4 regions of the Streptomyces syringium genome follow, and region 3 is predicted to be linked to each of the others. Evidence: riboswitches for the same ligand, from Rfam matches in the RefSeq annotation. Region 3 holds a riboswitch; each other region holds the start of a gene.
What was found. Region 3 has a riboswitch for cobalamin ahead of metE (5-methyltetrahydropteroyltriglutamate--homocysteine S-methyltransferase). Riboswitches for the same ligand answer to the same signal wherever they lie in the genome.
Positions count from the first base shown of each region.

Region 1: linked by a shared signal. The riboswitch ahead of JO379_RS28490 (CoA-acylating methylmalonate-semialdehyde dehydrogenase) and the one ahead of metE (5-methyltetrahydropteroyltriglutamate--homocysteine S-methyltransferase) in region 3 are both predicted to bind cobalamin.
Region 2: linked by a shared signal. The riboswitch ahead of JO379_RS01860 (GHMP family kinase ATP-binding protein) and the one ahead of metE (5-methyltetrahydropteroyltriglutamate--homocysteine S-methyltransferase) in region 3 are both predicted to bind cobalamin.
Region 4: linked by a shared signal. The riboswitch ahead of JO379_RS01885 (ABC transporter substrate-binding protein) and the one ahead of metE (5-methyltetrahydropteroyltriglutamate--homocysteine S-methyltransferase) in region 3 are both predicted to bind cobalamin.

Region 1 is NZ_JAGIOH010000001.1:6,483,400-6,491,030, reverse strand. Features, by position in the region: gene JO379_RS28515 (ribonuclease FAU-1 family protein) at 1-26, opposite strand, end outside; gene JO379_RS28510 (enoyl-CoA hydratase) at 120-893, opposite strand; gene mmsB (3-hydroxyisobutyrate dehydrogenase) at 890-1,876, opposite strand; gene JO379_RS28500 (enoyl-CoA hydratase/isomerase family protein) at 1,873-2,964, opposite strand; gene JO379_RS28495 (acyl-CoA dehydrogenase family protein) at 2,961-4,115, opposite strand; gene JO379_RS28490 (CoA-acylating methylmalonate-semialdehyde dehydrogenase) at 4,112-5,611, opposite strand; cobalamin riboswitch at 5,817-5,991, opposite strand; gene JO379_RS28485 (short-chain fatty acyl-CoA regulator family protein) at 6,052-7,461, opposite strand.
Region 2 is NZ_JAGIOH010000001.1:391,256-398,886, forward strand. Features, by position in the region: gene JO379_RS01840 (VOC family protein) at 1-104, shown strand, start outside; gene JO379_RS01845 (response regulator) at 128-790, opposite strand; gene JO379_RS01850 (sensor histidine kinase) at 792-1,967, opposite strand; gene JO379_RS01855 (MMPL family transporter) at 1,973-4,189, opposite strand; cobalamin riboswitch at 4,364-4,587, shown strand; gene JO379_RS01860 (GHMP family kinase ATP-binding protein) at 4,911-5,750, shown strand; gene JO379_RS01865 (cysteine synthase family protein) at 5,747-6,769, shown strand; gene JO379_RS01870 (ATP-grasp domain-containing protein) at 6,766-7,631, shown strand, end outside.
Region 3 is NZ_JAGIOH010000001.1:7,071,901-7,079,531, reverse strand. Features, by position in the region: gene metE (5-methyltetrahydropteroyltriglutamate--homocysteine S-methyltransferase) at 1-2,105, opposite strand, end outside; cobalamin riboswitch at 2,258-2,450, opposite strand; gene JO379_RS30715 (endonuclease/exonuclease/phosphatase family protein) at 2,767-3,642, shown strand; gene JO379_RS30710 (MFS transporter) at 3,936-5,216, shown strand; gene JO379_RS30705 (condensation domain-containing protein) at 5,380-6,684, shown strand; gene JO379_RS30700 (non-ribosomal peptide synthetase) at 6,782-7,631, shown strand, end outside.
Region 4 is NZ_JAGIOH010000001.1:399,220-406,850, forward strand. Features, by position in the region: gene JO379_RS01870 (ATP-grasp domain-containing protein) at 1-34, shown strand, start outside; gene JO379_RS01875 (MFS transporter) at 31-1,302, shown strand; gene JO379_RS01880 (class I SAM-dependent methyltransferase) at 1,302-2,051, shown strand; cobalamin riboswitch at 2,107-2,289, shown strand; gene JO379_RS01885 (ABC transporter substrate-binding protein) at 2,320-3,348, shown strand; gene JO379_RS01890 (FecCD family ABC transporter permease) at 3,414-4,475, shown strand; gene JO379_RS01895 (ABC transporter ATP-binding protein) at 4,472-5,377, shown strand; gene JO379_RS01900 (ferric reductase-like transmembrane domain-containing protein) at 5,305-6,318, opposite strand; gene JO379_RS01905 (MMPL family transporter) at 6,446-7,631, opposite strand, start outside.

The sequences.
Region 1 (7,631 bases), 590 kb from region 3:
AGCAGCCCGCCCATCGTCCCGCTCATGAAAACCCGCTCCCGTTCGTGGATCGTCCGGCGGCAGCCTCTCCCATGGCGGGATCTCGGGCGAATGATTTTCGGGACGAGGCGCTCGTCCGCCTACCGGTGCGTGAACTCCGGCGGTCGCTTCTCCACGAACGCCGACATGCCCTCCTTCTGGTCCGCGACGGCGAACACCGCGTGGAAGAGTCTGCGTTCGAATCGGACGCCCTCCGCCAGCGTCGTCTCGAAGGCCCGGTTCACGGCCTCCTTGGCCATCATCGCGACCGGCGCGGACATCCCGGCCACGGTCTCGGCGACCGCGAGCGCCTCCTCCAGGAGATCGTCCGCCGGCACGATCCGGGAGACCAGACCGGCCCGTTCGGCCTCCGTCGCGTCCATGGTGCGGCCCGTCAGGCACAGCTCCATGGCCTTGGCCTTGCCGACCGCGCGGGTCAGCCGCTGGGAGCCGCCGATGCCGGGGATCACACCGAGCTTGATCTCCGGCTGGCCGAAGACCGCCGTGTCCGAGGCGAGCAGGATGTCGCAGAGCATGGCGAGCTCGCAGCCGCCGCCGAGGGCGTAGCCGGAGACGGCCGCGACGGTCGGCGTACGGAGTTCACCGAGCCGGTCCCAGGCGGTGAACCAGTCGCTGAGGTACATGTCCATGTACCCCTGCGGCCGCATCTCCTTGATGTCGGCCCCGGCCGCGAACGCCTTCGGCGAGCCGGTGAGGACGATGCAGCCGATGTCCGGGTCGCGGTCGAGCGCGGCCGTGGCCTCGACGACCTCGTTCATGACCTGGAGGTTGAGGGCGTTGAGGGCCTTCGGCCGGTTGAGGGTGAGGAGGGCCGTGCGGCCCTTGCGCTCGACGAGGATGGTCTCGTAGGTCATGCGGTGGCCGTTCCGTTCTCTTCGGTGTCCTGGGCGGACGGGTCGCTGCTCGTCTCGGTGTCCTGGGCGGACCGGTCCCTGATCGTCCGGATGATCCCGGAGAAGTCCTCCGCCGCCCCCGCGCCCTCGGCGAACTCCGCGTACAGCTCCGCCGCCCGCAGGCCCAGTTCGGCGTGCACCCCGCCGGCCCGGAGGGCGTTGGCGGCCAGGCCGAGGTCCTTGGCCATCAGGGGCGCGGCGAAGCCGGGCCGGTAGTCGTGGTTGGCCGGGCTGGCCGGGACGGGTCCGGGGACCGGGCAGTTGACCGTCAGGGCCCAGCACTGGCCGGACGCGGTGGAGGCCACGTCATAGAGGGCCTGGTGGGACAGGCCGAGGCTCTCGCCGAGAACGAACGCCTCGCCGACCGCGATCATCGAGATGCCGAGAATCATGTTGTTGCAGATCTTCGCGGCCTGACCGGAGCCTGCCGCTCCGCAGTGGACGGCCTTCCTGCCCATCGCCGACAGCAGCGGCTCGGCCCGCACGAACTCGGTCTCGCCGCCCCCGGCCATGAAGGTCAGGGTGGCGGCTTCCGCGCCCGTCACGCCGCCCGAGACGGGCGCGTCCAGGGCGCGGTGCCCGGCCCGCGCCGCGGCGTCGTGGGCGGCCCGGGCGTCGGCCACGTCGATGGTGGAGCAGTCGACGAAGAGGGTGCCGGGCTGCGCCGCCGCGAGCAGCCCCTCGTCCCGGTAGAGGGCGAGGACATGGCGGCCGGCGGGCAGCATGGTGATCACGACGTCCGCGCCCTCGGCGGCCTCGGCCGCCGAGGCGGCCGGCTCGACACCGGCGGCCACGGCCGCCGCCAGAGACGCGGCCGACAGGTCGTAGCCACGCACCCGGTACCCGGCCTTGACGAGGTTGGCGGCCATCGGGCCGCCCATGTGGCCGAGCCCGACGAAGCCGACGACCGTACTCGCGGGGCTCACGGGGGTCACGGCGCTCACCAGGGCACCTCCTGGGAGGCGTCGGCGGCGAAGGAGAGTTCCCGGGCGCCGAGCGGTGCGAAGAACCGGGCCACGTCCGCCTCGCCGACCTCCGCGAGGGTCGCCGGCGACCAGCGCGGGGCACGGTCCTTGTCGATCACCTGGGCGCGGATTCCCTCCACCAGGTCGGGCGCGGACAGCGCCGCGCAGGAGACGCGGTACTCCTGCTCCAGGACCCGCTCCAGCGGCCCGAGGTCCCGGGCGCGGCGCAGCGCGGCGAGGGTCACCTTGAGGGCGGTGGGCGACTTGGCGAGGATCGTCTCGGCGGCTTCCTTGGCAGCCGGTGTGCCCGCGGCGAGCAGCCGTTCGACGATCTCCTCGACGGTGTCGGACGCGTAGCAGTGGTCGATCCACTCCCGGTCGGCGGCCAGCCGGCCCTCCGGTGCCTCGCGGACGTGGCGGGGCAGGACGTCGGGTACGGACCCGGCGGCGAGGTCCGCGCCGAGGGCGGACAGCGCGTCCGCCGGTACGAAGTGGTCGGCGAGGCCGCACAGCAGGGCGTCCGCGGCGCCCACGGGCACTCCGGTGAGCCCGAGGTGGGTGCCGAGCTCGCCGGGGGCGAGGGCCAGCAGATAGGTGCCGCCCACGTCGGGCACGAATCCGATGCCCGTCTCGGGCATCGCGACCTTGGAGCGTTCGGTGACGATCCGCACGCTGCCGTGGGCCGAGATCCCCACTCCCCCGCCCATCACGATGCCGTCCATGAGGGCGACGTACGGCTTGGGGTAGCGGGCGATACGGGCGTTGAGCCGGTACTCGTCGCGCCAGAAGGCCGCCGAGGCGTCGCCGCCGGAGCGGGCGTCGGCGTGGATGGACCGGATGTCACCTCCCGCGCACAGCCCCCGCTCGCCCGCGCCGCTGATCACGACGGTCTCGACGGCGGGGTCGTGCTCCCAGACGGTGAGGGCCTCGTCGACGCGGCGCACCATGGTGTGGCTGAGGGCGTTGAGAGCGTTGGGCCGGTTGAGGGTGAGGTACGCGGCACGGCCCTCTGTGCGCACCAGTACGCAGTCGTCCGTCCCTTCCGTCCTGTCCGTCGTCGGGGTCATCGGGCGGCTCCCGTCAGTCCGCGGGCCACGATCAGGCGCATGATCTCGTTGGTTCCTTCCAGGATCCGGTGCACGCGAAGATCTCGGACGATCTTCTCGATGCCGTACTCGGTGAGGTAGCCGTAGCCCCCGTGCAGTTGCAGGGCGCGGTCGGCGACGGAGTAGCCGGTGTCGGTGGCGAAGCGTTTGGCCATGGCGCACAGCTGGGCCGCCTGAGGGTCGCCCCGGTCCAGGGCCTCCGCGGCCTGACGGACCAGGGCGCGGGCGGCGGCGAGTTCGGTCGCCATGTCGGCGAGGCGGAACTGCAGCGCCTGGGCGTCGAGCAGCGGTGCCCCGAAGGCCTCCCGGTCGGCGAGGTATTCCAGGCTGCGGTGCAGGGCATGCTGCCCGCCGCCGAGGGAGCAGGCGGCGATGCCGAGCCTGCCGCCGTTGAGCCCGTTCATGGCGATGCGGAAGCCGTCGCCCTCGGCGCCGAGCCGGCGGCCGGCCGGAAGGCGGACACCGTCCAGGACGACCTGGCGGGTGGGCTGGGCGTTCCAGCCCATCTTCTTCTCGTCCGGACCGAAGGACAGCCCGGGGTCGTCCCGTTCGACGACGAACGCGGAGATACCGCCCGGTCCCTCCCCGCCCGTGCGCGCCATGACGATGTACACCTCGGCGGCACCGGCGCCGGAGATGAACTGCTTCACGCCGGTCAGGACGTAGCAGTCCCCGTCGCGTACGGCCCGGGTGCGCAGCGCGGCGGCGTCGGAGCCGGCGCCCGGCTCGGTCAGGCAGTAGCTGCCGAGGGTGTCCATCGAGCACAGCCCGGGCAGCCAACGGGCGCGCTGGGCCTCGTCCCCGTAGCGGTCGATCATCCAGCCGACCATGTTGTGGATGGAGAGATAGCCGGCGATCGAGGGGCAGCCGGTGGCCAGCACCTCGAAGATCAGCACTCCGTCCGCGCGGGTGAGTCCGGAACCACCCGCGGCCTCGCTTACGTAGACGCCGCCGAGCCCGAGCCCCGCGGCCTTGCGCAGCACGTCGACGGGGAAGTGTTTGTCCTGGTCCCAGGCGACGGCGTGCGGGGCGAGGTGTTCCCGGGCGAAGTCCAGCGTCGTCCCGGCCAGCGCGAGCTGCTCCTCGGTGAGGCCTGTCGTCATGGCGCTCATCCCATCGTGGGGATGGTGAAGCTCGCGCCCTCCTTGACCCCGGAGGGCCAGCGCGAGGTGACGGTCTTGGTGCGGGTGTAGAAGCGGATGGCGTCCGGGCCGTGCTGGCCCAGATCGCCGAAACCGGACCGCTTCCAGCCGCCGAAGGTGTGGTAGGCGACCGGCACGGGGATCGGCACATTGACGCCGATCATGCCGGTGTCCACACGGCGGGTGAAGTCGCGGGCGGTGTCCCCGTCGCGGGTGAAGATCGCGACGCCGTTGCCGAAGGCGTGCTCGGAGGGCAGCCGCAGCGCGTGCTCGTAGTCCGCCGCGCGGACCACCGACAGGACGGGCCCGAAGATCTCCTCCTGGTGGATCCGCATGTCCGGGGTGACCCGGTCGAAGAGGGAGGCACCGGCGAAGAAGCCGTTCTCGTGCCCGGCGAGGGTGAAGCCGCGCCCGTCCACGACGAGTTCGGCGCCCTCCTCCACTCCGAGGTCCACATAGCCGGTGACCCGGTCGACGGCGTCGCGGCCGACGAGGGGGCCGAAGTCGGCGTCCGGGTCGTCGGACCGGCCGATCCGCAGGGTGCCGATCCGCTCCTTGAGGCGGGCGACCAGCGCGTCGGCGGTGTCCTCGCCGACGGGCACGGCGACGGAGATCGCCATGCAGCGCTCCCCGGCCGAGCCGTAGCCCGCGCCGATCAGGGCGTCGACGGCCTGGTCGAGGTCGGCGTCCGGCATCACGATCAGATGGTTCTTGGCGCCGCCGAAGCACTGGGCCCGCTTGCCGTGGGCGGCGGCCGTGGCGTAGATGCGGGCGGCGACCGGGGTCGAGCCGACGAAGCCGAGCGCCTGCACCCGCGGGTCCTCGAGCAGGGTGTCGACGGTTTCCTTGCCGCCGTTGACGACGTTGAGCACGCCGGGCGGCAGGCCCGCCTCCAGGAACAGCTCGGCGAGCCGGAGCGGGACGGACGGGTCGCGCTCGGAGGGCTTGAGGACGAAGGAGTTGCCGCAGGCGATGGCCGGGGCGGCCTTCCACAGCGGGATCATCGCGGGGAAGTTGAACGGGGTGATGCCCGCCGTCACGCCGATCGGGCGGCGCAGGGAGTGCACATCGATGCCGGTCCCGGCGTTGTCGGAGAAGTCGCCCTTGAGCAGGTGCGGAATGCCGGCCGCGAACTCCACCACCTCCAGACCGCGCTGGATGTCGCCGAGCGCGTCGGGGACCGTCTTGCCGTGCTCGGACGACAGCAGCCGGGCGAGGGAGTCCTTCTCGCCCTCGACGAGCCGGAGGAAGCGCAGCAGGACGCGGGCCCGGCGCTGCGGGTTCCACTCGCCCCACTCCCGCTGGGCCTCGGCGGCGTCGGCGACGGCCGCCTCCGTCTCGGCCCGGTTCGCCAGGGGTACCCGGGCCTGCACGGCGCCGGTGTTGGGGTCGTACACATCGCCGTAGGCACCCGATGTTCCCGGGGTGTGCCTGCCGCCGATGAAATGGGTGAGTTCACGGACCATGGGAGAGCCTGCTCTCGTCAGGTGAGATCCGAAGATGGCGCGAAGCATCGGGCGGCGGGCGCGAGTTGCGCGCGGGCCGCCGACGGGTCGCGGGACGCGAAGGGCGAAGAGCCGTCAGGAAGCGGGTGCAGCCGCTCGCCGCGCCGGATCACCAGGGTCGTGGGTACGGACCGGTGCCATGCGTGTCTGCTCCATCCTCGTGGACAACACGGAACGTTCCGCGGCCGGTATCCTGACTCCCGGATCAGCGCGCGTCCCCGTGCCTTCCCGACATCCCGCTCGTCAGTGGCGTGTACCGCGAGGACGGACTCCCCGGTCACAGTGGCGGGACCGTGCCGGTTTCACACCGGCTTCCCTGCACCGCGGACCTTGTCCCCCGAACATATAGTTGGACGTCCTAGTAAGTCCAGGGTCTGCTGGCTTCTCCTGGCCCCGGTGTGTCAGCGAGGCCCGGTGTCCAGTACCGGGTACGGCACGAAGGTGCTGCGGTTCTCGTCGACGGCCAGGGGCCGGCCGAGCGGCGGGACGGCCCGCTGCGGGCAGTCCAGGCGTTCGCAGATCCGGCAGCCCATGCCGATGGGGGTGGCGGCCGAGGCGTTGTCGAGATCGAGCCCGTCGGAGTAGACGAGCCGGGAGGCGTGGCGGATCTCGCAGCCGAGCCCGATGGCGAAGGTCTTGCCGGGCTCGCCCCAGCCGCCCCGGTGCCGGGTGACGGTGCGGGCGGTCCACAGATGGCGCTGCCCGTCCGGCATGGCCGCGATCTGCACATGGATGCGGCCGGGAGAGGCGAACGCCTCGTAGACGTTCCACAGCGGGCAGGTGCCGCCGGCCCGGGAGAAGTGGAAGCCGGTGGCCGACTGCCGTTTGGACATGTTGCCCGCGCGGTCGACCCGTACGAACGAGAAGGGCACCCCGCGCAGCCGCGGGCGCTGCAGCGTGCTGAGCCGGTGGCAGACGGTCTCGTAGCCGAGCCCGAAGCGGTCGGCGAGCCGCTCGATGTCGTACCGCAGCTCCTCCGCCGCGGCGTGGAACTCCCGGTACGGCAGGATCAGCGCGGCGGCGACGTAGTTGGCGATGCCGATCCGGGCCAGCGGCCGGACGGCCGAGCCCTCCTCGTAGTCCTCCGAGGCGAGCCGGGTGAGTTCCCCGTCGTATTCGAGCAGGGCGAGCTGCGTCGCCATCCGGAAGGCCTGCTGGCCGGGGCGCAGCCGGTTCGACAGGTGCAGCACCCGCGCACCGGGGTCGTAGGTGTGGAGGCGGTCGGCGTCGGCGGCGATACGGACCCCGTGGCGTTCGGCGAGCCGGGCGGCCAGGGCCGGCAGCACCTCGCCGGGCCGGATACCGATCTCGGCGGCCAGTTCCTCGGCGGCGGTGTCGACGGTGTGGAGGTAGTTCTGCCGGCGGTAGAAGAACTCGCGGATCTCCTCGTGCGGGGAGCGCGGCAGGTCCGGGTCGTCGGTGCCGCGGCGCTCGGCGACCTCCGCGAGCCGCTCGGTCAGGACCTGGTTGCGCCGGCCCAGGTCGAGCAGCACCGCCGCCACGGCGGGCAGCCGGGAGGCGAGTTCCGACAGATCGGCGGGAGAGACGCGGGCGGCGGCCACCTCGTCGGCGAGGGCTTCGCGCAGGTCGGCCAGGACACGGCCGGTGTCACGCTCGGAGAAGAAGCCGGGGTCCACGCCGAACGCCTCGGTGAGCCGCAGCAGTACGGGCACGGTGAGCGGGCGGGAGTCGTGCTCCATCTGATTGAGGTAGCTGGGTGAGATGGCGAGCATCCGGGCCATGTGGGCCTGGCTGAGCCGCCGTTCCTCGCGCAGCCGCCGCAGCCGCACCCCCGCGTATGTCTTGCTCATGCCTTGCTCATGTTCTTGCTCACCAGGCCCCTTCGGCCGCCCCCGGCTCCGTGCGGCCACCCTAGCCGGGAGCAAGCGGCTTGTGGACAGGAGACCTTGGCAAGGTTGGCAAACATGCTCGGGAAGATTCACAGAACTTGGCAGCCCGCCATGGTTGATGGCACCGAGTG
Region 2 (7,631 bases), 6.7 Mb from region 3:
GCCAGCCGAACGGCAGCGGCTGGGTGGTCTTCACGGATCCGGCCGGTAACGAGTTCTGTATCGAAAGGAGCGCGGCGGAACGCGCGGTGGCCGAGCGGGAGTAGGTCACACCACCGCCGCTGCGGAGCTACCCGCGTTCCGGGCGGGTGATCAGGCCGCGTTCGAGGGCTGTGACCACCGCGTGCGTGCGGTCGCTCACCTCGAGCTTCGCGAAGACACGCAGCAGGTGCGTCTTCACCGTGGCTTCCGCGATGACCAGCCGTTTGCCGATGTCGGCGTTGGACAGGCCGTCGGCGACCGCGTTCAGCACGTCCCGCTCGCGTGAGGTCAGGGCGACCAGGGCGGGTTGCCGCATTCTGGCCATGAGCCGTTGCGCGACCCGGGGGGCCAGGACGGTCTCGCCCCGGGCGGCGGAGCGGATGGCGTCGACGAGTTGCTCGCGCGTGGTGTCCTTGAGGAGGTAACCGATGGCGCCCGCCTCGACCGCGCGCTCGATCTCGGCGTCGGTGTCGTAGGTCGTCAGGATCAGTACGCGCGTCCCGGTCCGGCCCGCCACGATTTCCGTGGTGGCGGCCACCCCGTCGAGGACCGGCATGCGCAGGTCGATCAGCGCCACGTCGGGTTGGAGGCGCCGGGCGAGCTCGACGGCCTCCCGGCCGTCGCCCGCCTCGCCGACGATGTCGATGGCGGGCTCCGAGGCCAGCAGGGCGACCACGCCGGCGCGCATCACCGTGTGATCGTCCACCACGATGATGCGGAGCTTTCCTGCTGTCGCTGTCACGGCCGTCATGTCACACCTGACCGTTCGTGGGGACCATGGCGAGGACGCGGGTGCCGTCGCCGACGGAGCTGGTGACGGTGAGTTCGCCGCCGAGTTCGGCCAGCCGCTTGCGCATGCCGTCGAGGCCGAAGCCTCGGGAGTCCGCGACGACGAAGCCGCGGCCGTCGTCGGTGATCTCCAGTTCCAGGCCGTGGCCGTGGTCGGTGAGGACGACGCCCGCCGTGGAGGCGGCCGCGTGTTTGCGTATGTTGGCCAGTGACTCCTGGGTGCAGCGCAGGAGTGCGATGCGGGTCTGCTGGTCGCATTCGACGTCCGGCAGCTCCGCGTCGACCGTGAGGCCGGTGTCCTCGGCGAACCGGTCCAGGGTGCGGCGCAGGGTGCGGGCGACCGAGCCGGGGGCGACGCCGCTCTGGGGTGCGGAGCCGACGAGGACGCGCGCCTCGGCGAGGTTCTCGCGGGCGGTGTGCTCGATCGAGAGCAGCTGTTGGGCGCTCTTGCCCAGGTCGGTGCCGAGACCGGACCGGGCCGCTTCGGCGAGCACGATGATGGACGCGAAACCCTGGGCGAGGGTGTCGTGGATGTCCCGAGCGAGCCGTTCCCTCTCCTCCGCGGCGCCTTGCCGCTGGTGGGCCTCGACCAGTTGGTGGTGGGCGTTCTCCAGCTCGGTGTTCAGTCGGCGGGCGCGTTCGTCACTCTGCTGCACGATGCGGTGCACCAGCAGCCCGACGAGCACACCGGCGGCGTAGCCGAGGACGGTGAAGGCGACGTTGCCCGTGAGGAGTTCCATGTGCCGAACGGTCCGGGCGGTCACGGCCGCCCCAACGGCGGCGCCGCTGTAGGCAATGGCGGATACCGGGCCCGCGGCGAACATCCAGAATTGCGGCAGGGACACGATGAACAGCGCCGCGCCCCCGCCCGGCAGACCGGCCATCGCCCCCACACCGAGGGTGAGGACCCACAGCTGGACGTGCGGACGCACCACGGCGTTGTCCGGGAAGAGGCGCAGGGTGGCGTAGCCGAGGGAGATCACGGCCAGCAGCGCCAGCGACCAGTATTTGGCCGCTCCGGAATCGTTCCGCACGCCGATGACGGAGGGCGCCAGTCCGAGGAGCACCCAGGCGACGGTGTACCACCGGTGGAGCGTCGGTATCCAGAACCGGTCGTTGGGCTGTGGCCGTTGCTTCATGCTGGTCAGCCTACGTTTTCGAGCGGGCGCCCGGCCGGGACGACGTGGTGTGCTCCGCGTCCGTTCCGCGACGGCCACCAGCACCTGTCGCCGAGCAGCAGCATGAGGGCGGGCAGGATGACGATGCGGATGACGAAGGCGTCGATCAGTACGGCCACCGCCAGGCTGAAGCCGATCTGTTTCATCTCCATGATGTGCAGGGGCACGAAGCTGGCGAACACGGTCACCATCACGAAGGCGGCGCTGGTCACCACACTCGCCGAGCCGCCGATGCCGTCGAGTACGGCCTGCCGGGTCGGCACACCGCGGAGCACTCCCTCCCGGATCCGGGTGATGACGAACACCTGGTAGTCCATCGACAGACCGAAGAGGATCACGAACAGGAACAGCGGTACCCGGGAGCCGACCGAGCCGGTGGAGGTGAAGTCGAGCAGGCTCTCGGCCCATTCGTCTTGGAAGACCAGCACCAGCAGACCGAGCGAGGCGGCGGCCGAGAGCAGGTTCAGTGCCACGCCGACGAGGCCGAGGACGAGTGAGCGGAACGCCCACACCGTCATGGCGAAGGTCACCAGGAGCAGGGACCCGATGACGATCGGCAGCTTCTGCCTCTGGTGCTCGGGGTAGTCGGCGTAGCGGGCGACGTCCCCGGTCACCGCGGTCCGGGCGCCGGTCACCTGGCCGACGGTGGCCGGCACGTACCTCTGGCGGAGGCGTTCGAGGGACGTCTGCGCCGCGTCGGAGCTCACGTGGTGCGGTACGGGCAGTTCCAGGAGGCTGACGCGCCGGTCGGGTGAGGTGCGCAGTTCCGCCGTGCCGGCGAGCGCCGGGTCGGCTTCGGCGCGGCGGGCCAGTGCGCGCAGCGCGCCGGTCACCTCGCCGGCGAGGGCCGGCTCGGCGCGTACGACGACCTGGTGCATGGACTTCAGTTCCGGGAAGGCGTGGTTGAGCCGGTCGTACGTCCGCATGGCGGGGATGGAGCGGGAGTGGGTCTCGCGGCCCATGTCGGTCAGCTCGAGGTCCAGTAGCGGGGCGGCCAGGGCGAGGGTCGCGAGGACGGCGACCGTCAGGGTGGCGGCCGGACGCCTGCTCGTGGCGCGCAGTACGGCCCCGGTGATCCGGCCGGCACGGGCCTTCGGCTGCGGGGGGTGCGTCGGCTGTGCGGTGCCGCGCCCGGCCGCGCGGGCGGCCTTGCGCAGCGCGCGGCGCTCCGCCCGCTCACCGAAGGTGGCCAGCAGCGCGGGCAGCACGGTGAGCGAGCTGACCACGGCGACCAGGGTGACGACGATCGCGCCCGTGGCGATCGAGGAGAAGATGACGTCGTCCACCAGGTACAGCGTCGCGCTGGAGACGGCGACGGCGAGCCCGGAGAGCACGACGGCCCGTCCGGATGTGGCCGCGGCGAGTTCCACCACGGCCTGCGAGCTGAGCCGGCCGCCTGCCCGGGCGCGTTCCTCCCGTTCGCGCTTGAGGTAGAAGAGGGTGTAGTCGACGCCGACGGCCAGGCCGATCAGCAGGATGACGTTGGTGCCGACGCCGGCGTCGGGGAAGGCGTGCGAGGCCGGCATCGACAGGCCGATGGCGGCGGCGATCGAGGAGAGCGCCAGCAGCAGCGGCACGGTGGCCATCGCCACGGAGCGGAAGACGAACAACAGGGTGATCAGGGTGACGGGCAGCGCGATGAGCTCCGTGCGGGAGAGATCGTCTCCCCGCAGCTTCTCGACGCCCTTGCTGATGGAGGGGCTGCCGGTCTCCTCCACGCGCAGCCCGGGGTGTGCGGCCTGCACCGCGGCGGTCTGCGCCCGCAGGGGGTCCACGTGCTTCTTGCCGTCGAGCTCGGGGCCCTTCATGGTCACGTCGACCCGGACCGCTCTGCCGTCGGCCGAGCGCACGGGCGCGGCCACGGCGCCGACTTCGGGGAGTTTGCGCATCCGGGCGGTGATGTCCCGCGCGGCAGTGTCCGCCGCGGCCCGGTCGAGCGTGCCCGTGCCCGGCTTCGCGGAAATCAGCACGCGCTCCACGGGCCTTTGTTGCAGACCGCCCCCGGCCGCCATGGCCTCCGCCCGGCCCGCTTCGCCGACGCGGAAGTCCTCACTGGTGGCGGCGTTGCCGCCCACCGAGATCCCGGTGCCGAGACACAGGGCGACGAAGAGGAACCAGCCGGCTATGGCGCGCCACGGGTGTCCGGCGCTCCAACGAGCCATGCGTACAGGGAAAGTCGTCATGCCGTACATGCTGATCGCCGGGGTGCCGCCGCCATGAGCCTCGACCGGTTGAACTTCGTGTCCACCGGTCGGTGGACACGAGGGGTCGTCTCCAGGCGCCCTTCGCCCCAAGTCCCTTTCACGGCAACCCCGGTGGGACCGTCAGGCCCCCTGTCGCACACGCGTCCGTCCCTTTACTCTGGGGACGCAGTCGGTTCGCGCTGTCCGCCTGGCAGCCGCGGCGTAAGAGGGAACCCGGTGGAAGTCCGGGACTGCCCCGCAGCGGTGAGTGGGAACGAACGTCGTCATCGGCACCGGGCCGGGAGACCGGATCCGGGAAGCGACGGCCGGTAGGCGCGAGGTCGCGTGCGACCTCGCGGGCCCACGAGTCCGAAACCTGCCCACTGCGCGCGTGCGGCCCGCACGCGCTGATCACGGTGGCCTCGAGGGTGGGCCGGCGGGTACAGGCGGGCATCGCGCTCTTGCCGGGCGGCGTCCGCTGTTCCTTCGCGTGCCCTCAGCGGTCCCGGGATCCCGGCGACGCGCGAAGGAGTGTCCTGGTGACCGATGGCCCTCACCGCCCTGCCCCCAGGCCGCCTCGGTGACGTCCTCCGGGCAGGGGCGTGCCCCCGCCTCGCCCTCCCGGACGGCGGCCGGGAAGGCGCCGCAGACCGATCGGGCCATCACCGGCGGGCCCACGCTCCGCGTTCCGTGTGCGCGGGACGGGCGGACCTTCTCGGGGGTGTGCCACGGCACCCTGGGGGAGCTGTTCCAGGGGCCGCTCCGGCACGGGGGCGAGCAACGCATCGCGCTCGTCTCGTTCCCCGTCGACCGGCACTCCTGGGTGCATTTCACCCGGGGTGCCGGACCCCCGGGTGCCCTCCCGGCGGGCGAGAAGACGGCTCGGGCCGCCGGGCTGTTCCTGGAGCGCTACGGCCTGACCCTGCCGCCGGGCCGGTGGAGTGCCCATTCCGACCTCCGGGTCGGTGTGGGCATGGCCAGTTCCACCGCCGACATCGTGGCGACGCTGCGCTGTCTGTTCCGGGTCTTCTCGCTGCCGTACGACCTGCGTGCGGTGATCGAGGTGCTGTCCGCGATCGAACGCGCGGACAGTGTCTTCCTCGACGAGTTCGCGCTGTATCTCAGTGACCGGCACCGTGTCGTCCGCCGCCTGGGAACCGCCATCGGCTTCCACACCGCGTTCATCACGGAGCCCGGCACCGTCGACACCGCCGTGGTGACGCCGCTGCTGCTGCGGCACTACCGGCGGCGGTCGGCGGAATACGAGCGCTGCCTGACCGATCTGCTCAAGGGGTTCTCGGCAGCCGATCCGGCGGCCGTCGCCCGTTCCGCGACGGCCGACGCCGCTCTCTCCCAGGAGGTGCTGCCCAAAGCCACGTTCGAGACCGTGCTGGCACACCGCGAGGAGTTCGGGGCGGACGGTGTGTTCGTCGCGCACACCGGCTGCCTCGTCGGCTACCTCTTCGCCCGCCGCCCCTCCCCCTCGCTCAAGGACGAACTGTCCGGCTTCTTCCACACGCTCGGCCACCAGTGCTCATTCGCCCAAGGAGGCTACGGGTGATACACGCCCATATCGCCGACGCTCTCAAGTCCCCGCACCTGGTCCGACTGTCCGACGGCATGGTCCTGGCCCGCTTCGAATCGATGAAGATCTACTCCGCGCTGGCCGCGGTGCGACGGCTCCTCGACCGGGGCACGGTCCGGCCCGGGCAGACCCTCGTCGACAGCTCCAGCGGGATCTACGCCCAGGCACTGGCGCTGGCCTGTCACCGCTACGGCATGCGCTGCCACATCGTCGCCTCCACCACCGTCGACGCCACCACCCGTGCCCAGTTGGAGATCCTCGGCGCCACCGTCGAGCAGGTCGCCCCGTCGAAGAACCTCAAACTCGACCAGGAGCTGCGCGTGGCGCGGGTGCGGCAGATCCTGGCGGAGCGTCCCGACGTCCACTGGATGCGTCAGTACCACGACGACATCCACTATCTCGGCTACCGGGAGTTCGCGGACACCGTCGCCGCCGCGTTCCCGGACCGGCCGCTGACCGTCGTCGGGGGGATCGGGTCGGGCGCCTCCACGGGCGGGCTGGCCGAGCATCTGCGGCAGCGTGACCCGTCGGTCCGTCTGATCGGTCTGCAGCCCTTCGGGAGCGTCACCTTCGGCAGCGAGGACCACCACGATCCGGAGGCGATCATCGCCGGCATCGGCTCCTCGATCGTCTTCGACAACGTCCGCCACCATCTGTACGACGCGATCCACTGGATGGACTTCCACCACGCCATGGCGGGAGCCGTGGCCCTGCTGCGCGAGCACGCGGTGTTCGCCGGCCTGTCCACGGGCGCCGCCTACCTCGCCGCCTCCTGGGAGGCGCACCGCTGTCCCGGCCGGCTCCATCTGGTGATCGGGGCCGACACCGGTCACCGCTACGTCGAGCGGGTCTTCGCCCGGCACCGCGAGGCTCTGGACACCGCCGCGCTCGGCCCGGCCGAGATCACCTCGCCGGCGGACCTGTCGATGCCCTGGTCGACGATGGCCTGGAACCGCAGCCCCGCACCGGGCCGGCAGAAGGAGCTCGCGTCGTGACGGTGGTCTCCCTCGAAGCCCTCACCTTCGGCCTGGGGCACCTGATCCGGGCCGCCGACGCGCTCGGCGAGCGCATCCGGCTGCTGACCCGTGACCCGCTCGTCTACGCGCACGAATTGCGGCAGCTGCCGGACGGGGCTCTCGACGTGGTCGAGATGGACACCTTCGACGTGGACGCCGTGGCCGCGGACCTTTGCGGCCTTCCCGGGCTGCGGGGGCTCATCAGCTCGACCGACACCTGGACCCTGGTCGGTGCCGAGCTGACGGCCCGCTTCCGACTGCCCGGCCTGGACGCCGCCGTACTGGAGCTGACGCGGGACAAGGCAAGGGTGCGCAACGTGCTTTACGAGGCGGGCCTGACGAGGGGCCGCGCGGTGGAGGCCGGAGCCCTGGGGGCCGACGCCGACTACCCGCGCCGGCTGGGGAAGGAGGTGGGCTTCCCCGCCGTCCTGAAGGACACCGCCGGAACCGGCAGCCAGAACGTCTGGCTCGCCCGTGACGAGCCGGAGCTCGCAGAGGCCCTGCGCGCGGCCGGCGGGCGGCGGCTGACCGGCCGCCTCTTCGCGGAGCCGTACTTCTCCGGGCCTCTCTACAGCGCCGAGACACTCACCTGGGAGGGACACACCAGGCTGCTGGGCGTCTCCAGCCGGCTGATGTCGCACGAGCCGCGCTTCCGTGAGGAGATCACCGCGTTCCCCGTCGCCTTCCCCGAGCCGCAGCGCCTGTCGCTGGAGAAGTGGCTGGGCGAGGTGCTCGCGGCCGTGGGTTACACCGACCGGTTCGCCCATGTCGAGTTCGCCCTCACCGTGACGGGCCCGGAGATCATCGAGATCAATCCCCGGATCGGCGGCGCTCTCGTCGC
Region 3 (7,631 bases):
CCCACCTCATGTCCGTATCCGGCCACGGCGAGTTCGTCGGCGACCTGCATGTGCGAGCGGGCCGCCTCCAGGCTGATGACGTCGGCGTCCAGCTCCTCGATGGCACCGATGATGACGCCGAACTCGGCGTAGCACATATGCGTGTGGATCTGGGTGTCCGCCCGGACGCCCGCGGTGGTCAGCCGGAACGCCTCGGTCGCCCAGGCCAGATAGCCGGGCCGGTCGGCGGTGCGCAGCGGCAGCGTCTCGCGCAGCGCGGGCTCGTCGACCTGGATGACGGCGGTCCCGGCGGCCTCCAGGTCGGAGACCTCGTCGCGCAGGGCCAGGGCGACCTGGCGGGCGGTGTCGGCGAGCGGCTGGTCGTCGCGGACGAAGGACCAGGCAAGCATGGTGACGGGGCCGGTGAGCATGCCCTTGACCGGGCGCTCGGTCTGCGACTGGGCGTAGCTCGTCCAGGCCACGGTCATGGGCTCGGGGCGGGAGATGTCGCCGGCCAGGATCGGCGGGCGGACGTAGCGGGTGCCGTAGGACTGCACCCAGCCGTGCTGGGTGGCGAGGTAGCCGGTGAGCCGCTCCGCGAAGTACTGGACCATGTCGTTGCGTTCGGGCTCGCCGTGGACGAGGACGTCCAGCCCGGCCTTCTCCTGGAAGGCGAGGACGTCGCGGATCTCGGCGGCGATGCGCTCGTCGTAGCCGGCGGCGTCGATCCGTCCCGCGCGCAGATCGGCGCGGGCGGTACGCAGCTCGGTGGTCTGCGGGAACGAGCCGATGGTGGTGGTGGGCAGCAGCGGCAGACCCAGCCGGGCCCGCTGGGCGGCGGTCCGCTCGGAGTACGGCTGCGGGCGGCGGGTGTCCCGCTCGGTGACGGCCGCGGCACGGGCCCGGACGGCCGGGTCGTGGGTCAGGGCCGAGGCGGCGCGGGAGGCGCGGGCGGAGCGGTTGGCGGCGAGCTGCGGGGCGATGACGTCCGTGCCCTCGTTCAGTCCGCGGGCGAGGGTGACGATCTCCTCGGTCTTCTGGCGGGCGAAGGCGAGCCAGCGGGCGACCTGGGGGTCCACGTCGCGTTCGGCGGTGGCGTCGAGCGGGACGTGCAGCAACGAGCAGGAGGGGGCCACGTCCACCCGGCCGGCGAGGCCGAGGAGGGTGGCGAGGGTGGCCAGCGAGTGTTCGAGGTCGTTGATCCAGATGTTGCGTCCGTCGACGACGCCGGCGACGAGGCGCTTGCCCGGCACGCCGCCGGCCGCGGCGAGGGCTTCGAGGTTGGCGGCGGCGGGGCCGGTGAAGTCCAGGGCCAGTCCCTCGACGGGTGACTTGGCGAGGACGGGCAGGGCGTCACCGAGGCGGTCGAAGTAGGTGGCGGCCAGGATCCGGGGCCGGTCGGCGAGCGCGCCCAGGTCGCGGTAGGCGCGGGTGGCGGCGCTGAGGACGGCCGGCGACTGGTCCTGGACGAGCGCGGGCTCGTCGAGCTGGACCCACTCGGCGCCCGCGGCCCGCAGCTCGGCCAGCACCCGGGCGTACACGGGGAGCAGCCGGTCGAGGAGGGTGAGGGGCTGGAAGTCGGCCGGGGCGCCGGGGGCGGGCTTGGCGAGGAGCAGGTAGGTGACCGGGCCGACCAGGACGGGGCGGGCCGTGTGGCCGAGGGCGAGGGCCTCGCGCAGCTCGCCGAGCGGCTTGGCGGGGTCGGCGGTGAAGACGGTGTCCGGGCCCAGTTCGGGGACGAGGTAGTGGTAGTTGGTGTCGAACCACTTCGTCATCTCCAGCGGCGGGGCCTCCTGGGTGCCGCGGGCCATGGCGAAGTAGCCGTCCAGGGCGTTGTCCCGGACGGCGGCGCGGTGCCGCTCGGGGATGGCGCCGACCATGACCGTGGTGTCCAGGACGTGGTCGTAGAGCGAGAAGTCGCCGGTGGGCACCTCGTCCACGCCGGCCTCCGTCAACCGGCGCCAGGCGGCGCGGCGCAGAGTGGCGGCGGTGGTGTGCAGGGCGTCGGCGGTGACGCGGCCCGCCCAGTAGCCCTCGATGGCCTTCTTCAGCTCACGGGACTGGCCCTGCCGGGGGTAGCCGTGGACGGTGGCCCGGGAGGGCGGGGTGGTGTTGCGGTCGGTCACGGAACTCTCCTTCGCGAGTCGCGGAATGACCACGGCGGACCCGGGCGCGAAGGGACGACGAAGAGGGCGGGCGCGCTGGGCACACCTGCCTGCCACCGCCGGCCCTCCCTCGGGGCCACCGAGATCACCGCACGCGGGTGGCGCGCGGGCAGTGGCAGGTCTTCGGACTCGCGGGCGCGCCCTGGGGCCTTGGGGCCGCCGGGCACCTACTGGCCGTCGCTTCCCGGACGCGTGGGCGTCCAGTGCGTATGACGGCGGTCGTTCCCACTCACCGCTGCGGGGCAGTCCCGGATTTCCACCGGGTTCCCTCTTGCGACGCTCCCGCCTGGCGGGCGGGGCGAACCAGCTGCGTCCCCCACCCTAGACACAATGCGGAAGGACCGGTAGGGGAATCCGCGCAAGGATTCGATCTTGACGCGTGGCCGGTATCCGCCGGTGGACACTCCGCGCGTGCCGACCCGGCACGGCGTGGACGCCCGGCCCGACGTGCCGGGCGGCGGCCCGGGCGGGGCCTGTCCGCCCTGGAGGCACGGGCGTGCGGCACCCCGGTGGTCACCGCCGCGGCGGCCGCACCCGCCGCCCACGGCACCGTTGCGGGCGGTCCATGTGACGCATGAGAATCTCCGGTACGCCCGGACCCCGCCCGGACCCTGGAGTCGCCGTGACCGCCTTCGCGCACGCTCCTTTCGACCGCCGCACCGCGCTGCGGGCCGTGGCCGCGTCGGCCGCGGCCGGGCCCGTCGGGGGTGGTGGCGGCCGGAGTCCGCTGCGGGTGATGAGCTTCAACCTCCGCTACGCCTCCGACACCCCGCCGAACACCTGGGCCGATCGGCGGCCCGTCATGCGCACGCTGCTGCGCCACGAGCGCCCTCATCTCCTCGGCACCCAGGAGGGGTTGTACGCGCAGCTGCGCGACATCGCCGACGATCTCGGGCCGCGCTACGCCTGGGTCGGCACGGGCCGCGCGGGAGGCAGCCGCGATGAGTTCACCGCCGTCTTCCACGACGTGCGGCGGCTCGCCCCCGTCGCGTACGACCACTTCTGGCTCTCCGACACCCCGTATCTGATCGGCTCCGCGACCTGGGGCAACACTGTGATCCGGATGGTCACCTGGGTCCGGTTCCGCGATCTGCTCACCGGGGGCGAGTGCTACGCCCTCAACACCCATCTCGACCACGCCCATCAGAACGCGCGCGAGCGCTCCGCCGCGCTGATCACCACCCGGCTGCGCGGTCTGGATCCGGCCCTGCCCCGGATCGTCACCGGCGATTTCAACGTCCCCGCACACGGCAACCCCGTCTACGACACGATGCTCGAACAGGGTTCGCTCGTGGACTCCTGGGACACGGCCGATCAGCGCGGGGCGCAGTACGCGACCTTCCACGGCTACCGGCCGCTCGTGCCGGACGGCGACCGCATCGACTGGATCCTCACCTCGCCCCGGGTACGGACCCGGCGCGCGGCCATCAACGTCTTCCAGCAGGGCGGGCAGTTCCCCAGCGATCATCTGCCGGTGCAGGCGGACCTGGAGCTGTAGGGCGCCGCCTGTTTCATGGCCGCTTATCTCAAAGCCGCCCGAGTGTCACCACTTTGAACCGATCCACCCCGGGCACGGCACCGACTATCGGACATTCGAACATCAGGCCTCCCTTGGCGCACCAGAACCGCAGAAAACCCTTCCGCCGCAGGCCACCCTGGGTGACGTTCAAACAACGGTGTGAAACCTTTCGCCCCAACGTCACCACGAGTTGTCCGCATTACGAACAAAACTGGCCGGAAGTGCCCGGATCATTTTGACTGTGCCCACCCTCATCACCAAATGTCTGCCAAATGTCCTCGTCAGTGAAGCCCGTGTGCTCAGGGCTCTTACGGAACTACGACTTCCGATTACTGCTCTCCGGGGCAGCGGTGAGCCAGGTCGGCGCTCAAGTGACCGTCGTGGCACTGCCGTTGGTGGCCGTCATCGAGCTCGACGCCTCGCCCATGGAGGTCGGGCTGCTGACCGCCGCCGAGACCGCGGCGTTCCTCCTCGTCGGGCTGCCCGCCGGAGCCTGGGTGGACCGGATGCGGCGGCTGCCCCTGCTCATCCGCACCGACGTCGTACGGGCCGTGACGATGCTGAGCCTGCCGCTCGCGGCATGGGCCGGGGCACTGACCATGGCGCAGCTGTACGTGGCCGCCCTCATCACCGGTGTGGCCACCGTGTTCTTCGACATCGCGCACCAGAGCTACCTGCCCGGCCTGCTCCCCCGGGAGCAGCTGGTCGCGGGCAACGGCGCGCTGGAGACGGCCCGTTCGTCCGCCCAGGTCGCGGGGCCGGGGCTGGGCGGCGCCCTGGTGCAACTGCTCGGGGCACCCGTCGCCCTGCTGGCCGACGCGATCGGCTACCTCGTCTCGGCGCTCTTCCTGCGCGGGATCCGCGCCCGCGAGCCACAGCCCGCGCCCGTCGTGGGCGTCCCGCTGCGGGCCCAGGTCGCGGAGGGCCTCGTGTTCGTCCTCCGCCACCCCGTCCTGCGCATGATCGCCTGTGCCACCGGGGTCGCGAACTTCTTCTCCGCGATGCTGATGTCCGTGCAGACGGTGTTCCTCGTGCGGGAGCTCGACCTGCCTCCCGGCGTGCTCGGGCTGATGCTGTCGGCCTCGGCCGTCGGCGGGCTGGCGGGCGCGCTGTGCGCGGGACCGCTCGCCCGCGCGGTCGGCCAGGCCCGCATCATCTGGCTGTCGACCGTGGTCACCGGGCCGTTCGCGCTGCTGTGGCCGTTGGCCGGACACGGTGCCGCCGCCGTCTGGTTCGCCCTCGCCTCCGCGGCCGTCTTCTTCGGCGCGGTGGTCTACAACGTCGCCCAGGTCAGCTTCCGGCAACTGCTGTGCCCCGACGCGCTCCTCGGGCGGATGAACGCCACGCTGCGCTTCATGGTCTGGGGCACCATGCCGCTCGGCGCCGTGCTGGGCGGGGCCGTCGCCTCCGCCGCCGGGCCGCGCGCCGCCGTGTGGGTGTGTGCCGCGGGCTTTCTGCTCGTCCCCCTGCCCCTGCTGCTCTCCCCGCTGCGGCGCCTGCGCGATCTGCCGGCTCCCGCCGCCGACGCGAGCCGGACCGTGTCCGGAACCTAGGCCCCACCGCTCCACTCGTCGCCCGTCGCCCGTCGGCCGGAGGCGTCCTCGTAGCGGACCGCTCGGACGCCTCCACACCGCGTCGGACGTGCTCCACCGCTTCACCGCCCGACCCCCCTTTCGTCTCACGAGTCAGCGCGCCCCGGGCGCGCGGGAGGACATCGTGCAGTCCAGCAGCATCACCACGCAGTACCTCGACCGTTACCGCCGCACCGTCGACGGCGCGGCGGCCGCCGGGTCGCTTCCGGTCACCGGTGCGCAGCGGCGGTTCCTGCTCGCCCGGCGGATGGACCCGGCCGGGCGGGCCGACCTCGTACCGCTGTTCTTCGCCTTCCCCCGCGGTTCGGTCGACACCGGCCGGCTGCGGGCGGCGGCCGGGCACCTCGCCGCCCTGCACCCCGCCCTGCGGGCCCGCCCCGAGGCGCTGCGCGGGGTCCCCGTGCAGCGGCTCGGGGAGCCCGACGCCCGGGTGAGCCGGGTGGAGCCGCGCCCCGGCGAGAGCGCCGCCGACGCGCTGCGCCGGGCACTCGGCGCCTGGGCGGCCGAGGGGCCGCCGCTGCGGCTGTTCCTCGCCGCCGACCCGGCGGGCGACCGTGATGTCCTGGCCGTCGTCATGGACCACGCGGCCTGCGACGAGGCGTCCATCGGCCGGGTCATGGCGGATCTCACCGACGCCTACCGCGACGGGCTCGGCCCCCGGGACGTGCCCGGGTCCCGGGCGGCGGACGAGCTGGCCGCCTACCGCGAGGCCGTGCACCTCCAACTCGAGGCGGAGGCACGGGCGTCGGGGCAGCGGTCCGTCACCTACTGGGCCCGGCGGCTCGCCGCGCTCCGCCCGGCCGCCGGCCCCGCGCCGGCCCCGCGCGCCGGGGGCGGCCCGGCCGGCACCGGCGCCGTGCTGCACCGGCTGCCCGCCGACCCGGACGGCTCCCGGCCTCCCTTCCCCGTCCTGCTCGACGCCTGCACCGCCGCCGCGCGCACGCTGTACGGCCCGGACCGGATCCCGGCCCTGGGCTACCCCTGGGGCGGCAGGCCCGCCGCGGCGCAGCCCGTCCTGGGCTGCTTCCTCAACACGGTGGTGCACCCGGCCACCGCGTGCGACCTCGACGAGCGGACCGTGGCGTGGTGGGACGACCTCGACCACGCGGACGCCCCGTTCGACGAGGTGGTGCACGCGGCCCGGACCGCCGGGGTGCCCTGGTCGGGGCGGCTCGACGGCCTGCTCACCTCCGAGGACCTGCACCGCCGTCCGCCACTGCGGCTGGGCGACGCCACCGGACACGAGACGCACATCGACGGCCGTCCCGTCCAGGCGCCGTTCGCCGTGTCCGTCTCCCACGGCACGGACCTCCTCGTCCGGATGGCGTGGGACCGGGGCGTCGTGCCGGACCCCGTCGCCGAGGACGCCTTCGCCGCCCTGCTGGACGCCCTGCGGGCCCGCACCCACGGACACGCACCGGTGGGCTGAGCCGGACTCCGGCCGCCCGCCCCCTCACTTGACCCGGCCCGCCGTCCACCCGACGCGGGCACCGGGCCCCTCCAACCACCCCACGGAAGGGTTGACCATGTTCGGACTCTCCACATCCCAGGAGATCGTCTGGCTGCACGAGCAGATGCTGCCCGGCAGTCGCGCCTACAACTTCACCGCCACCATCGACCTGCGGGGCACGCTCGACGAGAGCGCGCTCCGCGACGGGCTGGCCGCCGCCCTCGACCGGCACCCCGGGCTGCGGCTCGAACTCGTCGAGAACCCCGGCGCGCTGCCCGGCCAGCGCGTCCGCGAGGGCTGCACGCCCCGCGTGCGGACCGTCGACCTCGGCCGGGAGGCCGACCCGGAGGCCGCGTTCGAGGAACTGCTGCGCACCGAGGCCGTCACGCCCCTCGATGTCTTCGAGGCGCCGCTGCTGCGCTGGTGCCTGGTCCGCCTCGGTGACGGCCACCACCGGATCATCCACGTCGAGCACCACCTCGTCCACGACGGGCACTCCTTCGCGATCCTGCTCCGCGACGTGTTCACCGTGTACCGGGCGCGGGTGCTGGGCGAGCCGGCCGAGTTGCCGGCCGCTCCCTCGTACGAGGACCACGTACGGGCCGCCGAGGGGCCGGGCCGGCAGGAGCGGCGGGAGGCGAGCCTCGCGTACTGGCAGCGGGAGCTGGCCGACGCCGCCTTCGATCTGCCGCTGCCCGGGCTCGCCCGGCCCGGTGTGCGGCGCCGGCACGCGGGCGCCCAGCTGCGCCAGCCGATCGACGCGGACCTCGCCGAGCGGCTGCGGGCGCACAGCCGCGCCCAGGGCCACACCCCGTTCTCCACGCTGCTCGCGCTCTTCGCCGAACTGCTGCGCCGCCACAGTGGGCGCACCGACCTCGTCGTCGGCACGGCGGTCGGCAACCGCCCGGAGGGCTTCGAGGGCGCCA
Region 4 (7,631 bases), 6.7 Mb from region 3:
GGTACGGGTCCACACCGAGCGGGCGGCCGGGTGAGCGCAGGGCGGGCCACGGCGACACCCCTCGGCATCTCGCTTCTCCGGCTGAGCGGACCGCTGCGGTTCCTGCTGGTCAGTTCCTTCCTCATCCCGCTGGGCAGCTTCATGGTCCTGCCGTTCATGTCGGTGTTCCTGCACGAACGGCTCGGCATGGGCCTGGGAGCGGTGGGGCTGGTCCTGGCCGTGGCGTCCCTCGTGCAGTTCTCCGGTGGCGTGGTCGGCGGGGCGCTCGCGGACCGTATCGGCCTGCGGCGCACCATGGTGTGGGCCCTGACGGTACGTACGGCGGGCTTCGTGGGTCTGCTGCTGGCGTTGCGCTGGCCGCCGCTCGTCGTGGGCGCGCTGATCCTCACCTGTTGCGGTGCGGCGCTGTATCTCCCCGCCAACAAGGCCTATCTGGTGCGCGGCGTGGACGACGAGCGGCGGCCGATGTTCCTGTCGGCCGGGAACGCGGCGCTCAACGCGGGCATGGCGGTCGGACCACTGATCGCCGGCCCGTTCGTGCTGTCCTCACCCGGCTGGCTGTTCCTCGCGACGACAGCCCTGTTCCTGGGCGTGACGGCCGGCCACGCGCTGCTGCCCACGGAGAGGACCCCGGTGGGGCCGGCGGGCGGAGCCGTCGGCGCGGACCCGGGGAAGGCCGATGGTCTCCCGGTGAGCAGGGGCCTGCTCTCGGGAGTGGCACCGCTGCCGTTCGCGGCCAATCTGCTGGCCTTCTATCTGTACTTCCACTTCCAGCACTATCTGGCCGTGTTCGCGGTGGAGCGGGCGTCCAGCGAGTTCTACAGCCTGGTGCTGCTCACCTGCTTCGTCCTGGTCATCGTGGTCCAGCCACTGGCCTCCGGCCGGATCCGCCGGATGCCGTACCGGCGGGCGCTGGTGGGGGGCTTCCTCGCGCTCGCCGCCGGAATGGCGGTCCTGTCGGCCGGCACCAGGACGGCGCTGCTGCTGGGCGGCGCGCTGATCACCTTCGGTGACATCGTGTTGTTCCTGAAGAACGACTTGGAGGCCTTGCGCCGCAGTCCGCGCTCCGATGCCGTCGTGTTCGGGCAGCAGCGTCTCGCGGCCGGCCTCGGCGCGTGCGCGAGCGGGATTCTCGGCGGGCAGCTCTACGGTCTCGGCCTCGACGCCGGGGAGACCGGCTGGTTCTGGCTGGCGGCCGCGGCTCAGTGTCTGCTTCTCCCGCCCCTGCTGCTCGCGGTGCGCACGGCACCGGGTGCGGGGAAACCGATCGACTCGACGACGCGAAGGAAGGCCGGTTCCTGATGACACGGACGGACGGGTTCGAGGACGACGAGTTCTGGACCGAGTTCTACGACTTTCTCTTCTCCGAACAGCGCTACAGCCAGGCGGAGGAACTTCTCGACTCCTCTCCCCTGTTGGCCTTCACTCCCGGGGCCCGTGTCCTGGACCTGTGCTGCGGCCCGGGTGTGTTCACCGTTCCGCTGGCGCGTCGCGGCCACCACGTCACCGGCGTGGACCGCAGTCCCGCGATGCTGGAGCGGGCGCGGGAGTTCTGCGGGGCGGCGGGGGCGAAGGCCCGGTTCGTCCGGACCGACGCGCTGCACCACGTCGAGCCGGAGGCCTACGACGTCGTGCTCAACATGTTCACATCGTTCGGGTACTTCGAGGAACACGCCGCCAACATGCGGGTGTTGCGCAACATGCGTGCTTGTCTGGAACCCGGTGGCCGTCTGCTGCTGGACGTGGCGGGCAAGGAGCTCCTGGCCCGTAAGGTCGTGCCGCCGAAGGTCGTCCACCGGGGCGGTGATCTGCTGGTGCAGACCGACACCGTGCTCGACGACTGGGCCCGGCTGCGCAGCGACTGGGTGCTGGTCCGCGGGGACCGCGTTCGCCGGGCGAGCCTGGTCTGGTTCGTGTACAGCGCGGTCGAACTGCGGGCGATGGCCGAGGAGGCCGGCTTCGAAGAGGTCGAGATCTTCGGTGGCTTCGACGGCCGGCCCTACGACCAGGACGCCGAACGACTGATCCTTCGCGCCTCCCGTCAGGGCTGAATGAGGCGGAGGGGGGCGCGAATTGATCGATCGTGCGCCCTTTCCCGCCTCGCCCGCCACTCGTAATATCACCGGGTCATCGTCGCGACGGGGAATCAGGAAGCCGGTGTGAATCCGGCACGGTCCCGCCACTGTGACCGGGAAGCGATACCTCTGGGGGAGACCACCGCGAGAGCGGTCGGAGGCCAGGGGACGTCGCTCCGGGAGTCAGGACACTGTCCCGTCGCGAGGGCTGTCCGAGGAGCGCGGACTCCGCAGGAGGCATCACATGTACGACGGCATCCACCGTCTTTCCTTTTCGTCCCCCACCCGTCGGCGGATCATCCGTTGTGCGTTGGCTTCGGTCCTTGCCACGAGCTTCCTGGCAGGCTGCGGAGCGACGGACCCTGCGGACGACCGGGCCACGGCCCCGCGGGCGAAGGGGTTTCCCGTCACCATCGACAATTGCGGCACCCGGACCACCTATCGGAAGCCACCCGCCCGGGTGGTGACCATCCACCAGCACCCGGCCGAGCTGATGCTCGCTCTCGGGCTGAAGAAGGCGATGGTCGGCACGTCGTTCCCCGACTCCGCGGTGCTGCCCGAGCACCGCCGCGACTTCGGCCGGATTCCCGAGCTGGCGAAGAAGGAGCCGTCCTTCGAGACCGTCGTGGACGCCGAGCCCGACTTCGTGTACGGCGGCTACGGTTCCGCCTTCGCGGAGAAGGAGGGGCGATCCCGCAAGGTGTTCGCCGAGGCGGGCATCGACACCTATCTCAACCGCGAGTACTGCGGCAAAGGCCGCGTGGCCATGGCGGACGCCTACGAGGAGGTCCGTACCATCGGCCGGATCTTCGGCATCCAGGGCAGGGCCGACGACCTCGTGACGCGCCTCGAGGAACGCGTCGCCAGGACGACCGAAGCGGTCGAAGGCAGCCGGCCGGTGCCGGTGTTCGTCTACGACAGCGGGGACAAGGCGGCCTTCACGGCAGGCGGCAAGAGCCTGGGCACGGAGATCATCCGGCTGGCCGGAGGGCGCAACGTGTTCGGCGACCTCGACGAGGTCTTCGGTGACGTCTCCTGGGAGCAGGTCGTCGAGCGCAAACCCGAGGTCATCGCCATCTACGACTACCGCGGTTCGGGCAGTGTCGAGCAGAAGAAGAAGTTCCTCCTGTCCCACCCCGCCCTCGCCGACGTGCCCGCCGTCAAGAACCAGCGGTTCACGGTACTGCCGCTGACCTCGACCCTGGTCGGTGTGCGGCCCCCCTACGCGGTGGAGGATCTGGCCCGCCGACTGCATCCCGAGCGGTTCCGGTGACGGCCCGTCCGTCGGCCGTGGCGGACACGGCCGACACGGCATCCCGGCGCTCCAGGACGGTCCGGATGCCACCGCGCGGACGGCGCAAGGTGCCCTATCCGCTGGTCCTGGTGCTTCTCGGCGCTCTCCTGCTGGTCTCGGTGACGGCCGGGCTGACCATCGGCTCGGTGAACGTGCCGCCCGGTGAGGTGTGGGGCATCGTCGCCCACCGCGTGGGGGCGCCGTGGCCGGAGCCGGCCTGGACCCGGGCGCGCGAGACCATCGTCCTCGACGCCCGGGCTCCCCGGGTACTGCTCGGCGCGGTGACCGGCTCCGGGCTCGCGGTGGTCGGCACGGCCATGCAGGCCCTGGTCCGCAATCCGCTCGCGGACCCGTATCTGCTGGGCGTGTCCTCGGGCGCCTCGCTGGGGGCGGTCCTGGTCATCGTTTCCGGTGTGACCCTGTTCGGCACGCTGTCGCTGTCGGTGTCCGCCTTCGCGGGAGCCCTGCTCACCCTGCTGCTGGTGTACGCGACCGCCCGGGCCACCGGTCGGATCACCTCCGTCCGGCTGGTGCTGTCCGGAGTCGCCGTCGCCGCCGTCGCGACCGCCCTGACCGACCTCGTGCTGCTGACCGCCGACCGTGGCAACCAGGCCCGCGAGGTGCTCGCCTGGACACTCGGGGGCCTCGGCGGAGTGCGGTGGGACACCCTCTGGCTGCCGGCGGGCGCACTGCTGGTGGCCGTCGCGGTGCTGATCCTGCGGGCCCGGTCGCTCAATCTGTTGCTGGCGGGCGAGGAGGCTGCCACCACCATGGGGCTGGATGTGGCGCGGTTCCGCGGCCGGATGTTCGTGCTGCTCTCCCTCGTCACCGGTGTCCTGGTGGCGGCGGCCGGGCCCATCGGCTTCGTCGGGCTCATGCTGCCGCACATCGTTCGTCTCTTCGTCGGCGGGGACCACCGTCGCGTCCTGCCGGCGGCTGCTCTGGCGGGGGCCGTCTTCCTGGTGTGGGCCGACATCACGGCCCGTACGGTCGCCGCACCGCAGGAGATTCCGGTCGGGGTGCTGACCGCCCTGTGCGGTGGCCCCTTCTTCCTGTGGCTGATGCGCCGGGACGCCCGGCGGGGCACCGGCCAGGGGGTGGAATGAGCGCGACCGAACTGTGCGTGGAGGGCCTCACGGTCACCGCCGGGGCACACCGCCTCATCCACGACGTGTCCGTGAACGCCGCCCCCGGTGAGGTGGTCGGGGTGGTGGGGCCCAACGGCAGCGGCAAGTCGAGCTTGTTGCGCACCGTCTACCGGGTGCTGCGCCCCGACACCGGGCGGGTGATCGTCGACGGGGCGGACGCCTGGCAGCTGCCCGTACGGCGGCTGGCACGCACGCTGGCGGCGGTGGTGCAGGAGCCCGGCGCCGATTTCGATCTGGTGGTGCGCGACGTGGTGGCCATGGGGCGCACTCCCCACAAACGTCTGCTCGACGGGGACACCGCCGAGGACACCCGGCTGGTGGATTCCGCACTGGCACGGGTCGACGCGACGGAGCTGTCGGACCGCCCCTTCGGCCGGCTCTCGGGGGGCGAGCGACAGCGCGTACTGATCGCGCGGGCACTGGCCCAGCAGCCCACTCTCCTGGTTCTCGACGAGCCGACCAACCACCTGGACATCCGGCATCAGATGCAGGTGCTGGGGCTCCTGCGCCGACTGCCCACCACGGCCCTGGTCGCGCTCCACGATCTCAACCTGGCCGCCTACTACTGCGACCGCCTCTACGTGCTGCGGGACGGCGCGGTGGCGGCATCGGGGCCGCCCCGGGAGGTGCTCACCGCCCGGCTGCTCGCCGAGGTCTACGGAGTGACGGGAGAGGTCACCCTCCATCCCAGGACCGGCGCGCCCCACGTCACCTTCTTCCCCGAGGAGACGGCATCGGGCGGGGACGTGGTGGTGGCCGAGAAGCCGGCCGCGGCCATCGACGGGCGTCAGTCCGAGCCGTGGTCGTGCGGCGCCTGCGGCGAGGGGGCGGGTGCGGGGCGTTCCCGGCCGCCGTCGTGACCCGAGGCGACCACGGCGACGAGGCCCACGAGCACCGCGCCGACCGCGACCCGGCCCGCCACCCGGGCTGCCCATGCCGGGAGCCGGGGCGGAGACGGCCGGTCGGTGCCGCCTCCGCGCCGGCCGGGCCACGTGAGCCGTTCGGCGCGGCGGGCGGGGCGCAGCAGCCGGAGCAGGAGCAGCGCGGCGACGGGGAGTTGCAGCAGCCACAGCGCGGTGCGCGGCCACTCGGCGTACCAGACGTTGGTGCCGTACAGCAGGGTGTGCCAGACGCTGAGGACGTAGACGACGACGATGAAGCGGTGCAGCCTGCGCCAGGTGTGCGGGCCTATACGGTGCCGGACGTAGAAGAGCAGGCCCAGGGGGATGGCGAGATAGAGGGCTCCCTGCCCGATGGGGATGGCGAGCCGACCGGTTCCCGAGGAGTATCCGCCGGGCACGAAGGTGTCCACGAACGCTTCCCAGAAGCGCTCGGTCCACGTCGATTCCGCTTTGTAGCGCACGAGTTCCGCCGCGAACATCAAGGCGTGGGCGACCATCAGCGCCAGGGTGGTGAGGCTGGTGACACGGTGCCAGCGTTCGAGCCCGGCCCTGGAGATCGGCAGCCGGCCGGGCCGGGGACCGGAGAGGAGCAGCCCGAGCATGATCGTGATCCAGGCCCACAGCAGTCCCGACCAGCCGAACGCCTGGCTGAGGAAATACATCCAGTAGGCGCCGGCGTCCTTCATGAAGGGCATGACCGCGACCGTCGAGGACTCCCCCGAGCGCACGCGCGCGAAGAGGAACAGGAACACGGTCGCGGTGACGGCCAAGGCGGCGCAGACATCGGGTACGGCGGACCGTGCGTCGGCCTTCAGCGCGGGCCCGCCGCGACGCCGAGGACCGTCGGGCTCGCGTACGCCCTCTTGACTGCCGGAAGCGGATGCCGCGTCAGGACTCATACGCCGATCCTTCCGCGCGGGGGCCTGCCGTGTCCCAGGATCACCGATTCCGGTCCGCGTGGCTTGTGTTGACGGGAGCCTGCGAGGCATCCGGGGGCCGCCCGCTGAGGGGTGCGGGCGGCCCCGGTCAGGGGCGGCGTCCGCGCCCCTTCGGCATTCCTGACACCGCTCGCCTGCCTCCCGGCAACCACCAGTTCGCCTGGCCCGCGAGAGTCATCAGACCGGGCACCAGAGCCCCCCGCACCACCACGGCGTCCACCAGGACAGCCAGAGCCAGTCCCACCCCGGTCAGTTTGAGCGAGGCGACCTCAGAGGTCGCGGGTCCGGCCATGGCGGCGGCGAAGACAAGAGACGCTGCCGTGACCAGTCGGCCTGTTCGCTGCATTCCCACGACGACAGCCGAGGTGTTGTCACCTGACGCGAGATACTCCTCCTTGATACGCGCGACGATGAAGACCTCGTAATCCACCGACAGCGCGTAGGCGGTCGCCAGCAGGAAGACGGTCGTCGTGGCGAAGAGGTACCCGGGGACGTGGAAGTCACCGACGACATCCCGCAGGTGCCCGTCCTGGAACACGTACACCAGACAGCCCAGCGTCGCCGTCAGGCTTGCCACCGCCACCACCACGGCCTTGAGCGGTACCAGCAAGCTGCGGGTGAACAGCGCCATGAGCACGAACGTCGCAGCCGCAATGAGGCCACAGCACCAGGGTGAAGCACGCCGAATGGCGGACAGGGTGTCCACCGCCTGCGCCGCCTCCCCGGCGACGAGGACATGACCGTGGGCAGGAAGAGTGCGCAGCCGCTGTACCAGGGCCGCCGATTCCTCCGCCCCAGGGTCGGAACGTGAAGTGACGACCAGCACCGGGCCGCCCGGGGAGTGACCGGTGAGGGTGCGGACGGCGGCCGCCTGGGGCAGCGCCGACACGCTACGGGCGTAGCCCTCGACGTCCTCGGGCGGTGTCCCTCGCGGAAGGCCGACGAGCAGTTCTCGCTCCGGTGCCGAGGCGAAGTCATGACGGATCGCCACAGCTGCCGTACGGGTCCTGCTGTGCTGGGGGAGATCGTCAGCGCTGTCCGGGCCAAGGGTGACATGCCATGCGGGCAGGGACAGCGCGGCCAGCACGCAGGTGCCGGCGAGTGCGGCTGCGACAGGCCGTCGGGTGACGGCCAGAGCCACTCGGCGCCAGCCCTGGCTTCCTTCGGGGCCGAAAGCGCCGTGCCTGCGGAGGCGAGCGAACAGGTCGAACCGGTCGATGTGCCGTCCGAGGAGCGCCAGCAGGGCCGGGACCACGGTCACGGACGCCGCTGCG